One region of the Micromonospora sp. WMMD735 genome, then DNA from elsewhere that is predicted to be linked to it. Evidence: predicted binding sites of a transcription regulator. Region 1 holds the regulator's gene; the other holds the start of a gene.
The links. The regulator HspR, encoded in region 1, represses chaperone genes until heat shock. The targets are predictions, from matches to a motif close to TTGAGTNNNNNNNACTCAA.

Region 1 (7,051 bases):
GCGACCTCGGCCGGGTCGGTAACCGGGAAACCCCGGTCATCCTGTCCGTGCTGGTCATCGAGGACCTGGCGATGGCGCTCTACCTGCCGCTGGTGACCGCGCTGCTGGCCGGCGTGGGCCTGGTCAAGGGCGGCATGGCGCTGGGCATCGCGGTGCTCACCGTGGTGGTCGTGCTGGTCGTCGCCATCCGCTTCGGCCACCTGATCTCCGCCGCCCTGTCGGCGAAGGACCCGGAGGCGCTGCTGCTCGGGGTACTCGGCCTGACCCTGCTGGTCGCCGGGATCGCCGCCCGGCTCCAGGTCTCCGCCGCCGTCGGGGCGTTCCTGGTCGGCATCGCCCTGTCCGGACCGGTGGCACACCACGCCACCGAACTGCTCTCCCCGCTGCGGGACCTCTTCGCCGCCGTCTTCTTCGTCTTCTTCGGCCTGGTCACCGACCCCCGGGACATGCCGCCGGTGCTGCTGCCCGCGATCGTGCTGGCCGTGGTCACCATGGGGACGAAGCTGGCCACCGGCTACCTGGCGGCCCGGCGGGCCGGGATCGCCGAGCCCGGCCGGTGGCGGGCCGGCTTCGCCCTGATGCCCCGTGGTGAGTTCTCCATCGTCATCGCAGGTCTCGCGGTCGCCGCCGGCACCGTCGAACCCAAGCTGGCCGCGCTCGCCACGGCGTACGTGCTGATCACCGTGATCACCGGTCCGATGCTCGCCCGGCTGCCCGACATGCGCTGGTTCAAACAGCGGCTCCGTCGGCGGATCGCCGCCCAGCACCCCCGACCGGTGCCCGCCACCGATTGAGTTTCGGCTGGCCGGGCCGACCCCGCACGGGTCGGCCTGGCCAGGGCATCCGTTGCCGAATTGCTTCCCGGCAGGTCTTCCGCCGCCCGGGTGACGGCGGCTAGCGTTGCGCCCCAGCAGGCCAGGGACTCGCGGGCGGACGGAGGCATCCCGCGGGCGTGAGCGGGAAGGTTGCCGGGTGAGCGCGCACGGTCCGACGTTCCGCGGCTTCGCCAACCCCGTCGACCCGTCACCGGCGGAGTTGCGGGCCTGGGCGTACCAACCCGACTCGGTGCCGTTGACCTCGCTGCCCCGGGACTGGGACCTGCTGGTGGCGGGTGACCACCTGGTGGTCACCCTCTTCGAGTTGGCGCTGGACCCGGCCTGCCCGGCCCGCCGCTTCGCCCTGCACTGCCTCTACATCTACGCCGCCGACGGCATCCGGACGCAGTTCCGCGCCCACCCCCGGCGTCGGTTCCGCAAGCTGGTGGAGCAGGCCGAGCGCGACGGCGACGAGTTGGTACGCAACTGGGCGCACAACAGCCGGATGCTGCTGGCCCGGCAGGAACTCTTCACCTACCACGACTGGTGCGAGGGTGGCCTGGTCCGGGACAACCGCCGCCTCGGCTGACGTCGCGATCAGGCCGGAGCCTCCCCACCACGTCGGTCGGGCCGGACCAGCCCCACCACGCCCGGACGGCGAACGGGCCGGGACCCCCCGTGGGTCCCGGCCCGCACGTCGGCGGATCGTCAGCGTCGCGGTCCGCCCTGGTTGCCGCGTTTCGGCTCGACCTGCCCCCGGTTCGCCCTGCGGGCGTTCCGGTCGGCGAACCTGCCGTCCTTCACCGTGTCGGAGAACGTGCCCCGGGTGACCCGGTCGAACTTCTCCCGGACGTTCTCGGCCACCTGGTTGAGCCGCTCCTCCGCCTGCCGGGCCACCTTCTTCGCCGATTCCGCCACGGTTCCCCCCGCTGTCGGAGTCCGAATTGGTTCGCTTGCGCCTGATTCACAGGTTAACGGGACAGCCCTGCTCCCGGCGGGGGAATGCCTGAACCCCGCCGGGCCGGAGTTCCGCCTCGGGGAGATTCACTCCAGATACGCCGAATAGCGGCACCCCGTCGAAGGGATGCCGCTATTCGCGCCCAGAAGTGTTGATCATGCCGGTCGGATGCGGCGAGGGCACCGGACCACCCGCCCGGAAGTGTCGATCATGTCGGGCCGGTGCGGCGGGGACGCCAGACCACCAGGGCCGTCGAGGTGCGGCTGGTCGGCACCAAATCACCCCGGGAGAAGCCGCTGGCCAGCGTCTCCAGCTCGGCGATCCGCCGGTACGCGGCGTCCAGCTCCGCCTCCAGCCGGGCCACCCGCTGCTGGGCCTGCTCCACCAGACGTTCCAGCCCGATGATCCGCTTCACCCCGGCCAGGTTGACGCCCTCGTCCTGGCTGAGCCGCTGCACCTCGCGCAGCAGGACGACGTCCCGCACGCTGTACCGTCGTCCGCCACCGGCCGCCCGACCGGCCTGCACCAGGCCGAGCCGGTCGTACTGGCGCAGCGTCTGCGGGTGCATTCCCGCCATCCGTGCCGCAACCGAGATCATCAGCACCTTGGCCTCGTAGGCAGGGTCACCCGAACCGACGAACCCGTCCGACATCCCACTCACCTCCGCACCCGTCCACCGGTCAACCGATCCGACGCACCCGCGCGTCGAGATGTTCCCGGGCTGCCGGCGGCGTCGCCCCGGCGAACGACTCCAGCGCCGCCCGCGCCTCGTCCGACACCGTCGCCGGCACCACCACGTCCAGCGTGACCAGCAGGTCGCCGGCCCGCCCGTCCCGTCGTACGACACCCTTGCCCCGGGCCCGCAGCACCCGCCCGGACGGGGTGCCCGGCGGCACGCGCAGGGTCACCGCGCCGTCCAGCGTGGGCACCCGCAGGTCGGTGCCGAGCACCGCCTCGGCGAAGGTGATCGGCACGGCCAGCGTCAGGTCGTCACCGGTACGCCCGAACAGGTCGTCGGGGCGAACCTTGACCTGCACGAACAGGTCACCCGCCGGCCCGCCGCGCTGCCCCGGCTCGCCCCGCCCGGCCAGCCTGATCCGCTGGCCGTCGGCCACTCCGGCGGGGAACCGGACGTTGAGCGTGCGGGTCTTGGTGACCCCGCCGGTGCCCTGGCACTCGGGGCACTTCTCCTCGACGACCGTCCCGACGCCCTGGCAGTTGCGGCACGGCTCGGAGAAGCTGAACGACCCCTGGTCCCGGGTGGTCACCCCGGCACCGTGGCAGACCGGGCAGGCGATCGGCTGGGTGCCCGGCTTCGCGCCGTTGCCGTGGCAGGTGTCGCAGACCCCGGGGGCGCGCAACGTCAACGGCAGGGTGACGCCCCGGACGGCGTCGCCGAAGTCGAGCGCGACCTCGGCCTCCACGTCCCGGCCCCGGGCCGGTCCACGCGCCCGGGCAGGGCCACCGCCACCGCCACCGCCACCGCCACCGGAGAAGATCGAACTGAACAGGTCGGTGAAGCCGCCGCCACCGAACCGGTTGTCCCCGCCGCCACCGCCGCCGAACAGGTCGGAGACGTCGAACGGGACCCCGCCGGGCTGACCCGCGCCACGGGCGCCCCGCCGGAACGCGCCCGAACCGAACAGCGAGCGCATCTCGTCGTACTCGCGGCGTTTGGCGTCGTCGCCGAGCACCGCGTACGCCTCGGAGACGGCCTTGAACCGCTCCTCGGCCTTCGGGTCACCGGGGTTGTGGTCCGGGTGCGACTCCCGGGCCAGTTTCCGGTACGACTTCTTGATCTCGTCCGAGGAGGCGGACTTCTCCACGCCCAACGTGGCGTAGAAGTCCTTCTCGATCCAGTCCTTGGAACTCACCGGTCCACCCCCTTCCGTGAGATGTGGCCCGGTCGCCCCGCCCGCCTCGGTAGGCGGGCGGGGCGACCGGATGGCCGTGCACTATTCCGGGTCGGCGACCGCGACCATGGCCGGCCGCAGCAGCCGCTCGCCGAGCAGGTAACCCCGACGCATCACCTGCACGCAGGTGGGCTCGTCGACGTCCGGTGAGGTCTGGTGCGCGACCGCCTCGTGCCGGGTCGGGTCGAACGGGTCGCCCTGTTCGCCGAAGGGCGTCAGGCCGAACTTGCCCAGCGCCGTGGTGAGCTGCTCGGCCACGGTGCCGAACGGCCCGACCAGGTCGCCGTGCTCCCGGGCCCGGTCCAGGTCGTCCAGGATGGGCAGCAGCGCGGCGAGCACCGAGCCGGTCGCCTGTTCCTGGACCACGCCCCGGTCCCGGTCCACCCGCTTGCGGTAGTTGGCGTACTCCGCCGACACCCGTTGCAGGTCCCGGGTCCGCTCGTCCAGCTCGGCCCGGAGGGCTTCCAGCTCGGCACCGAGCGGGGAGCCCGTGGCGCTGCCGTCGACCGGCTGCGCGGGGGCGTCCACCACCGGCGGACCGGTCGGTGCCGGGTCGTCGAGGGCGGTGGCCTCGGCCTCGATCTCGTCGACCACCACCTCGGACTCCTCGACCAGCCCCTCGGCCGGGACGTCGGCCCCGGCGTCGGCGGCGGCAGGCGTCTCCTCGGTCTTGCCGAGCTTGCGGTTGTCCCGGATGACGACCCGCGGCCCGTCGTCGGTGGGCGCGGAGCCACCCGGCGTCGACCCGGAGGTGTCCGGGTCGGCGGCTCGTGGCTTCTCCGTCATGCGACTACCTCGTTCCCTGTGCGGTGGCGCGGAGCGTCACTTCTTGTCCTCGTCCACGATCTCCGCGTCGACCACGTCGTCCGGGCCGCCCGCCTTGGGGGCCCCGGCGGCACCGGTGGCACCCGCGCCGGCTCCGGCACCCGCGCCCGCGCCGGCCGCGCCCGGCTGCTCACCCTGCTCGGCCTGCTGCGAGTAGAGCAGCGAACCGGCCTGCTGGGAGACCTGGGCGAGCCGCTCGTGGGCCGCCTTGATCTTCTCGATGTCCTGGCCGCCGAGCGCGCCGCGCAGCTCACCGAGGGCCTCGTTGAGCTGCTCCCGGTTCTCCGTGGGCAGCTTGTCGCCGCTCTCGGCGAGGAACTTCTCGGTCTGCCACTGGAGCGCCTCGGCCACGTTGCGGGTCTCGGCCTCCTCCCGGCGACGCTTGTCGTCGTCGGCGTGCTCCTCGGCGTCCCGGCGCATCCGCTCGATGTCGTCCTTCGGCAGCGACGAGCCGCCGGTGATCGTCATCTTCTGTTCCTTGCCGGTGCCCAGGTCCTTGGCGTGCACGTTGACGATGCCGTTGGCGTCGATGTCGAAGGTGACCTCGATCTGCGGCACGCCGCGCGGCGCCGGCGGGAGGCCGGTCAGCTCGAAGGTGCCGAGCTTCTTGTTGTACGCCGCGATCTCGCGCTCGCCCTGGAACACCTGGATCAGCACCGACGGCTGGTTGTCGTCGGCCGTGGTGAAGACCTCGGAGCGCTTGGTCGGGATGGTGGTGTTGCGCTCGATGAGCTTGGTGAAGATGCCGCCCTTGGTCTCGATGCCCAGGCTCAGCGGGGTCACGTCGAGCAGCAGGACGTCCTTGACCTCGCCCTTGAGCACACCGGCCTGCAGGGCCGCGCCGACGGCGACGACCTCGTCCGGGTTGACGCCCTTGTTGGGGTCGCGGCCGGTGAGCTGCTTGACCAGGTCGGTCACGGCCGGCATCCGGGTGGAGCCGCCGACCAGGATCACGTGGTCGACGTCGGCGATCTTGATGCCGGCGTCCTTCACGGCCTGCTCGAACGGGCCCTTGCAGCGGTCCAGCAGGTCCTGCGTCATCCGCTGGAACTCGGCGCGGCTGAGCGTCACGTCCAGGTGCAGCGGGCCGGCCGACCCGGCGGTGATGTACGGCAGGTTGATGTTGGTGGTGGTCGCCGCCGACAGCTCGATCTTGGCCTTCTCGGCCGCCTCGCGGAGCCGCTGCAGCGCCATCTTGTCCTGACCCAGGTCGATGCCGTGCTCGCCCCGGAACGTCTTCACCAGGTGGTCGATGATCCGCTGGTCCCAGTCGTCGCCGCCGAGCTGGTTGTCACCGCTGGTCGACTTGACCTCGACGACGCCCTCGGCCAGCTCCAGCAGGGACACGTCGAAGGTGCCGCCACCGAGGTCGAAGACCAGGACGGTCTGCTCCTTGGAGCCCTTGTCCAGCCCGTACGCCAGGGCCGCCGCGGTCGGCTCGTTGACGATCCGCAGCACGTTGAAGCCGGCGATCTCGCCGGCCTCCTTGGTGGCCTGGCGCTGGCCGTCGTTGAAGTAGGCGGGCACGGTGATCACCGCGTCGGTGATCTGCTCGCCCAGGTAGGCCTCGGCGTCCCGCTTGAGCTTCATCAGCGTGCGCGCCGAGATCTCCTGCGGGGTGTACTTCTTGCCGTCGATGTCGACGGTCCAGTTGGTGCCGATCTCCCGCTTGACCGAGCGGATGGTCCGGTCCGGGTTGGTCACCGCCTGGCGCTTGGCGACCTCACCGACGAGCACCTCGCCGTTGCGGGCGAACGCGACGATCGACGGGGTCGTCCGCGAGCCCTCAGCGTTGGCGATGACGGTGGGCTCACCGCCCTCGAGAACGCTGACGCAGGAGTTCGTCGTGCCGAGGTCGATACCGACCGCACGTGCCATCTTCGCTTCCTCGCTTCGTAACGGATGGGCAGGTCAGAGGGCCTACCCGGCGGGCCGCCCGGAGCGACCGCACCACAAGTTGAGTGAACTTGACTCAATAGTGCCACGCGATCGCCAAAGCGCAAGTCGAGTTGAGCCGACCCGACGCAACCTGACCGTTACTACCCTCCGGTTGTCTCTGTTGCATCGGTCGGGCACGCTTTAGCGGTGACGACGCACGGCGATCCCGCCACCCGGTCCGGCGCGCCCACCGTCGCCGCCCGCACCGGGTCGTCGGAGACCGACGAGACGCCGCCCGGCCCCACCGGAGACGGCCTGCCCGCCGCCCTCACCGGCCTGCGGGCCGCGATCGGCGCGGCCCGGTTCCCGCTGGCGCTGCCCTCGGCCGAGCCGGCGCGGCACACCGGCCGGGCGCTGACCGACCAGCTCGACGACTACCTGCTGCCCCGGCTGGCCCGGCTCGACGCCCCGCTGCTCGTGGTCGTCGGCGGCTCCACCGGCGCGGGCAAGTCCACACTGGTCAACAGCCTGGTCCAGGCCCGGGTGAGCGCCGCCGGGGTGCTGCGCCCCACCACCCGATCCCCGGTGCTGGTCTGCAACCCCGCCGACGCCGCCTGGTTCCGCCAGGGCGAGCTGCTGCCCGGCCTGACCCGCACCAACGA
Region 2 (7,051 bases), 3.7 Mb from region 1:
CTCCTTCATCACGTCGCCGAGCTGCCCGGTGAGGGTCAGTCCCGGCTCACCGTCCATGCTGGTGGCCTCGATGAAGAGCACGTCGCCGCCGGCGCCGGTGACGGCGAGACCGGTGGCCACGCCGGGCACCGCCGTCCGCTCGGCCGACTCCGGGGTGAACTTCGGCCGGCCCAGGTAGCGGGCCAGGGTGTCGGTGTCGACCCGGACCGGGGTCGGGTCGGTGGCCAGGGCCACGGCGACCTTGCGCAGGATCTTGGCCAGGGCCCGTTCGAGCTGCCGGACGCCCGCCTCGCGGGTGTACTCACCGGCGATCAGCGCCAGCACCTCGTCGGTGACGGTCACCTCGTCGGCGGTCAGGCCGGCCCGCTGGAGCTGCCGGGGCAGCAGGTGGTCGCGGGCGATGGCGACCTTCTCGTCCTCGGTGTACCCGTCCAGGGTGACCAGTTCCATCCGGTCCAGCAGCGGGCCGGGGATGGTCTCCACCACGTTGGCGGTGGCCAGGAAGAGCACGTCGGACAGGTCGAGGTCGACTTCGAGGTAGTGGTCGCGGAAGGTGTGGTTCTGGGCCGGGTCGAGCACCTCCAGCAGGGCGGCGGCCGGGTCCCCGGCGTACCCGACGGCGAGCTTGTCGACCTCGTCGAGGAGCACCACCGGGTTCATCGAGCCGGCCTCGCGCAGCGCGCGGACGATCCGGCCGGGCAGCGCACCGACGTAGGTGCGCCGGTGGCCGCGGATCTCGGCCTCGTCGCGGACGCCGCCGAGGGAGACCCGGACGAAGTTGCGGCCCAGCGCCCGGGCGACCGACTCGCCGAGGCTGGTCTTGCCGACACCGGGCGGGCCGGCGAGGGCGAGCACCGCGCCGGAGCCGCGTCCACCGACCACCCCGAGGTTGCGCTCGGCCCGCCGGTTGCGCACCGCCAGGTACTCCAGGATGCGGTCCTTGACGTCGGCCAGGCCGGCGTGGTCGGCGTCGAGCACCGCCCGCGCCGCCGTCAGGTCGGTGTTGTCCTCGGTGCGCGTGCTCCACGGCATCTCCAGCACCGTGTCCAGCCAGGTCCTGATCCAGCCCGCCTCGGGTGAGGCGTCGCTGGCGCGCTCCAGCTTGCCGACCTCGCGCAGCGCCGCCTCGCGGACCTTGTCCGGCAGGTCGGCGGACTCCACCCGGGAGCGGTAGTCGGCGGAGCCGTCCGGCTCGTCCTCGCCGAGTTCCTTGCGGATCGCGGCGAGCTGCTGGCGGAGCAGGAACTCCCGTTGGGATTTCTCCAGCCCCTCCCGCACGTCGCTGGTGATCTGCTCGGTGACCTCCTGCTCGGCGAGGTGGTCCTTCACCCAGCCGACGAGCAGTTCCAGCCGGGCGGTGACGTCCTGGGCGGCGAGCAGTTCGGTCTTCTGCGCCAGGCTGAGCCAGGGCGCGTAGCCGGCCGCGTCGGCCAGTTCGGACAGGTCGGTCATCCGCTCCATCGCGTCGATGACCTGCCAGGCGCCCCGCTGCTGGAGCACTGAGGTCATCAGGGCGCGGTACTCGCGGGCCAGGTCACGGGCGCGGCCGGCGGGGGCGGGTTCGTCGAGCCGGGTGGCCTCCACCCAGAGGGCCGCGCCGGGTCCGGGGACGCCGGAGCCGATCCGGGCGCGGGCGAGGCCACGCACCACGGCGGCGGGCTCACCGTCGGGAAGGCGGCCCACCTTCTCGATGGTGGCGATCGTGCCGACGGGGCCGTACTCGCCGTCGATGCGGGGGACGGCGAGCAGGGTCTTGTCGCCGCTGGCCCGGGCGGCGTCGACGGCGGCCTGGGTGGTCGGGTCGAGGGTCACCGGGATGACCATGCCGGGCAGCAGGACGACGTCGGTCAGGGGAAGTACCGGAAGGGTTGCCATCGAGCACCTGCCATCACTTGAGGTTGAGCGTGTCTCACTCAAGTCACAAACCGTGCCCTGTGTTCCGACCTGTGACTCAGGACACATCCCAGCCGCACCGTCACCGCCGGCCAGCATTGGCCGCACCCGGATTTCCCAGGATTGGCGCGACCCGCCAAATGAAAGGGAGGCATATTGTTGCGGATTTGCCGTCAGATACGTCAAACTCTTAGCACACCCCGATCACCACAGGGAGTAATGGCGATGGCAAGGAAAGTAATCACCGTTCTGACCGACGACCTCGACGGCGGAAAGGCCGATCGGACCGTCGAGTTCAGCCTGGATGGGGCGGCGTACACCATCGACCTCTCCGACGAGAACGCGGGGGTGCTGCGCAAGGCGCTCGACGCCTACATCACCGCTGGCCGTCGAATGGGCCGAGGTGCCGTCGAGGCCGGTCGCCCGGCCCGGCGCCCCACCCGGCCCGGCGTCTCGGGAATGGATCGCGAGCAGAACCGCGCCATCCGGGAATGGGCGACCAAGAACGGACACGAAATCTCCGAGCGCGGGCGCATCCCGGTCTCGGTCGTGGAGGCGTGGAAGAACCGCTGACAGCGGGCCGGATCACGAACGGACACGCCGGGGTCACGCTGGGATATCCAGCGTGACCCCGGCGTTTTTGCCGTGTCCACAATTTCCATCCCACGACCCCGCACCGAAAACATCCGCCGGTACGCTGTCCGCCCCGCCGCACGCGAACCGGCGGGCACGCAACGACTGCGGGCCACCCCAGGGAATCCTGGGGTGGCCCGCAGTCGTTGCCGGTCGGGTCAGTTGACCCGGATGCGCACCACGTCGAAGGCGGGGGTCTGGTTGGCCCGCTCCATCATCGGCACCCGGTGCGAGCCGTCGCCGGCCCAGACCGCGCACTGCGCCGTACCCGACTGCGGCAGGCCCGGGATCTGGATGGTCACGTCGTCGGCCTGGTTGCCGCCCTTGCCGTCCTCGGTGGCGACGAAGAACGCCGGCACGTCCTGCGGGTTCGAGGGCGCCTGGTTGGTGTTCTGGAGCATCCGGCAGGCGGTGTGGAAGTGACCGCGGGTCAGGCCCTGACCGTTGAGCACCGAACTCTCCAGGTAGTAGCCGCCCTGGCCGGCCGCCAGGAACCGGTCGCGGACCAGGTTACGGGTGGAGACCTTCAGGGTGAAGGCCTGGTTGCGCTGCACCTGGTTGGGGAACTGCGTGATCAGCAGCGACGGGTTGTTGGCCGCCGCCCCCACCTCGCCGAACGCGGTGCTGACGCACCGGTTGCCGTTCTGGAAGCCGTCGTGCGCCTGCAACCGGCTGTTGGCGCAGTCCTTCGCCAGCACGCCCAGGGCGTTGCCGTTGTTGCCGTTGTTGCCGCCGTTGTTGTTCTGGCCGCCGTTGTTGCCGTTGTTGCCGTTCTGGCCGCCGTTGTTCCCGTTGTTGCCGTTCTGGCCGCCGTTGTTGCCGTTCTGACCACCGTTGTTGCCGCCGTTGTTGGCCGCCACCTGGCAGCCGGCGAGCTGCTCCAAGCCCTGCGGGCGCTGGGCGAAGCGGCCGATCGCGGTGGCGATCCGGTTCAGCGCCGACCGGCGCTTGTCGGCCAGCGGGCCGAGGATGGCGTTGTCGATGAACGCCTTGCCGTTGCGCCCCTCGGCCGCCAACCGCTTGTTGGCGTCGTCGATCTGGGTCTTGAGCAGGGCGAGTTCCTTGTCCACCTCGGCCTTGGCCTGGGCCGGGATCTGCGGCAGCCGGGGGGTGACCTCCGGGCAGGCAACCGTCGAGGCCAGCGTGGTCACCGGCGCGTTGCCCGCCTTGACGGCCTGGCACTCGGCGACGGACATCTGCCCGTCACCCCAGTGGTTGCGGACCCATCTGCCGTTCTGCCACGTCTGGGTGGTGCTGCCGCGCCCGCTCGGCGAGGTGGCACCGGGGCTCGGTGCGACGCAGGCCGACGAGACGTTGCGGGTCTGCTGCCTCGGCTTGTCCCCGGCCGAGGAGATCTGGGTGACGGCGGCGATACCGCCGAAGACGACGAGCGCACCGACCGCCGCCAGCAGCCGCTTGCTCCGCGCGTTACCGGAAGACCGGCGTGCCCCTGTGGACCTGCGCATCGAATTGCTCTCCTTCTCGATCCGGTACCTGACTCGCGCCCCCGACGAGGCGACCCTTTCCGGGTCGGTCACCCCCGCCGGAGACGCTGCGACGTTCCGGTCGCACGTCGATGGCCGACGATGCCTTTCCGCACCGTCCGCCGCGTCGGGTGGCGCGGCTGGGAAGATCCTGTCCATTCCCGCTTAGGTACGGGCCGGCATCGGCGAAGGTTCAACGCGGATCGAGGAATCCCGGACCGTTTTCCGGGCGGGCCGCAATGTCACCAACCGTCGCCGGAAAATGACGGCGGGTCGCTCGGCGGCCGGCCGTTTCGACGGCGGTCAGTCCACGCAGAGGTGCTCGAACGCGAACGGGGCGGCCAACTCGTCACGCCGGTCCCGCAGGGCGCGGATCTGCCGGCGCAGCTCGTCCCGGTCGAGCAGGACCGGTTCCTCGTCGTCCGCCCCGGCCAGCCGTTCACCCACCGCCACCGCCGCGAGATCCTCGGCCAGCCGGCCCGGGTCCACCCCGCAGTGCAGCCGCGCCTCGTGCACCGTGACCCGCTCCACCAGGCACCGGCCGGGACGCACCTCGACCCAGCTCCACCCCTCGGCCGTCCCGTCGCGCCAGCGCACGTGCAACCCGCGCACGATCGGATCGCTGAGCCGCCGCGACACGTACGCCTCGACGGCCGCCGCCCGGGACAACGCGCCGAGATCGTTGACCGGCCCGGTACGCCCGTCCGGCAGCCGGCCGACGATGTCCCGGAAACCCACCGGGGCGTCGTCCGACCCGTCCGGTGCGGCCCCGGCGGCATAGGCGCGCGCGTCGATGACGTACGTGACGATGCGCCGGCCGTGCCCGGCGGCCCGCAGCGTCGGCGAGCCGATCCGCAGCACCGGCAGGCCCACGGCGGCGCACACCGCGGCGGCCATCCGCCCGGCCCGCTGCCCGGCCGAACCCGGGGGCGCGGTCGGGCCGACGGTCAGGGCGAACAGCGGCACACCGGTGTCGGCCGCGCAGACGACGTGGTCGAACTCCTCGCGCAGGGCGGAACTCCACTGGTGCCCGGTGACCCCGGCCGGCCGCCGCGACACCAGGTCACCGAGCCGACGGGCGGCGTACACGGCCTGGCCGGCCCGGACGAACAGCGGCGCGACACCGGACGGTACCGGCCGCAGCCGGGCGTCGTCGTCGGTGGCGGTACGCGTCATCGTCGGGTCGGTCCGTCCGGGGCAGGCGAAAGTGACCGGCCGAGTCTAGGACGTCGAGGGCGATCTCCGCCCCGCCGGTTCGGGCGACGGACGCGGCACCAGGCGGTTGGTGCGCCCCGGGCTCGATCTCTACGCTCACGGGGTGCTGCACGACGGACCGGCCCCGGAACTGTTGACCAAGCGGAGTCTCGTCACGGTCTCCCACGCCATCGAGCGGTCGGCGCTGGCCACCGCCGAGGACGGCCCGCTGGTGGTGATCGCCCTGTTCCAGCGGATGCCGTACTTCCTGCGGGAGCGGGAGCGCTACGCCCGGATCGCGGCCGGCGCGACGGTCACCGTGGTCGGGTCGGTCGGGCAGACACCGCCGGAGCTGCCCGCCGGGGCGTACCCGGTGACGCTCGACGACACCGAGGAACTGGCCCGCGAGTGGAGTGTGGTGGCGCTGACCCCCCGGTTCGGGGCGAGCCTGGTGGCCCGGGACCGCCGGGAGGTGGTGCCGGCCGACACCCTCGAACAGGGGCGGCTCTTCGCCGGCCGCTGGGGGTTCCGCCGCGACGAGGCGCTGCACGAGGTGATCCGGCTGCGCACCCAGCTCGGCGACCGGCTCCCCCCGGTCGCGCTGACCGCGATCGACCAGGTGCTGCACCGGGTCCGGGACCTGCCGGCCACCCCCGGGGAGAGCCGGGCCGAGGCGGCGTTGCGGCTGATGGCCGACCGGGCGGAACGCGCCCACCGGGCCGGGCCGGGCCGGCACGCCGAGCCGGGGGACGGCCCGCCGGGGCTGGTGGACGAGCCGACACTGCGCCACTGGACCGGGATGGACGGGGTGACCGCCGCCGGCACCCTGCCGGTGGCGCTGATCGGGGTGCGCGTCGGTGAGCCGGCCGGTGCCCCGGAACGGTTCGGGCGACGCAGCGCCGCCCGCGAGGCTCAGGCCGTGATCGCCGCGCTGACCGCCCCGCTGCGCCCGGTCGACCGGGCCGTCCGCCTCACCGCCGACGAGTACCTGCTGGTGCTGCCGGCGTTGACCCGCGAGGAGGCGTTGGCGGTGGCCGGTCAGGTGCACGACTGCGTGGCCGGGCTGGCCCGGTCGTACCCGTTCGTGTCCTTCGCGGTGCACACGGCGGTGACCGTGACCGACCGGCGGCCGTTGCCGGTGGCCGAGGTGCGGCACGCCGTCGGGTGGGCGGCCCGGGAGGGTGTCCCGGTGGCGACGGTGGCCCGGGAGACCGTCGCCAGCGCCGCCCACTGAGGACGGGAGGACGACGACGTGCGGGTGGTCTCGTTGGTGCCGTCGCTGACCGAGGCGGTGGCGGTGACCGCGCCGGAGCTGCTGGTCGGCGCGACCGACTGGTGCGTGCACCCGGCGGGGTTGGACGTGGCCCGGGTCGGCGGCAGCAAGTACCCCGACCTGGACCGGGTCCGGGCACTGCGGCCGGACCTGGTGCTGCTCAACGTGGAGGAGAACCGCCGTGCCGACGCGGACGCGCTCACCGCGGCCGGGATTCCGGTGCTGGTCACCTACCCCCGGACCGTGCCGCAGGCCCTCGACGAGCTGGCCGGGATGCTCGCCGCGCTGGGGGTGACCGGGGAGCCGGGCTGGCTGCTCGACGCCCGCCGGGCCTGGGCCGCCCCCACCGGCACGGGCCCCGTGCGGCGGGCCGTGGTGCCGGTGTGGCGGCGGCCGTGGGTGGTGCTCGGCGGGGACACCTTCGCCGGGGACGTGCTGCGCCGGCTCGGCGTGGTCAACGTGTACGACGACGATCCGGACCGTTATCCGCGTCCCGACCTCGACGCGCTGCGGGCCCGCCGGCCCGACCTGGTGGTCCTCCCCGACGAGCCGTACGCGTTCACCGCCGACGACG

Region 2: a site for HspR is predicted at 1,899-1,917, ahead of lon (endopeptidase La). Genes of this name have one in related genera too.

The regions. Positions count from the first base shown of each region.
Region 1 covers NZ_JBMHMJ010000002.1:5,257,842-5,264,892, reverse strand. The annotation lists gene ACN268_RS22855 (cation:proton antiporter) at 1-794, shown strand, start outside; gene ACN268_RS22850 (hypothetical protein) at 973-1,404, shown strand; gene ACN268_RS22845 (hypothetical protein) at 1,524-1,733, opposite strand; gene ACN268_RS22840 (heat shock protein transcriptional repressor HspR) at 1,982-2,425, opposite strand; gene dnaJ (molecular chaperone DnaJ) at 2,454-3,647, opposite strand; gene grpE (nucleotide exchange factor GrpE) at 3,729-4,472, opposite strand; gene dnaK (molecular chaperone DnaK) at 4,509-6,389, opposite strand; gene ACN268_RS22820 (ABC transporter) at 6,597-7,051, shown strand, end outside.
Region 2 covers NZ_JBMHMJ010000002.1:1,571,641-1,578,691, forward strand. The annotation lists gene lon (endopeptidase La) at 1-1,875, opposite strand, end outside; gene ACN268_RS06915 (histone-like nucleoid-structuring protein Lsr2) at 2,119-2,466, shown strand; gene ACN268_RS06920 (hypothetical protein) at 2,685-3,992, opposite strand; gene ACN268_RS06925 (hypothetical protein) at 4,314-5,186, opposite strand; gene ACN268_RS06930 (DICT sensory domain-containing protein) at 5,329-6,438, shown strand; gene ACN268_RS06935 (helical backbone metal receptor) at 6,457-7,051, shown strand, end outside.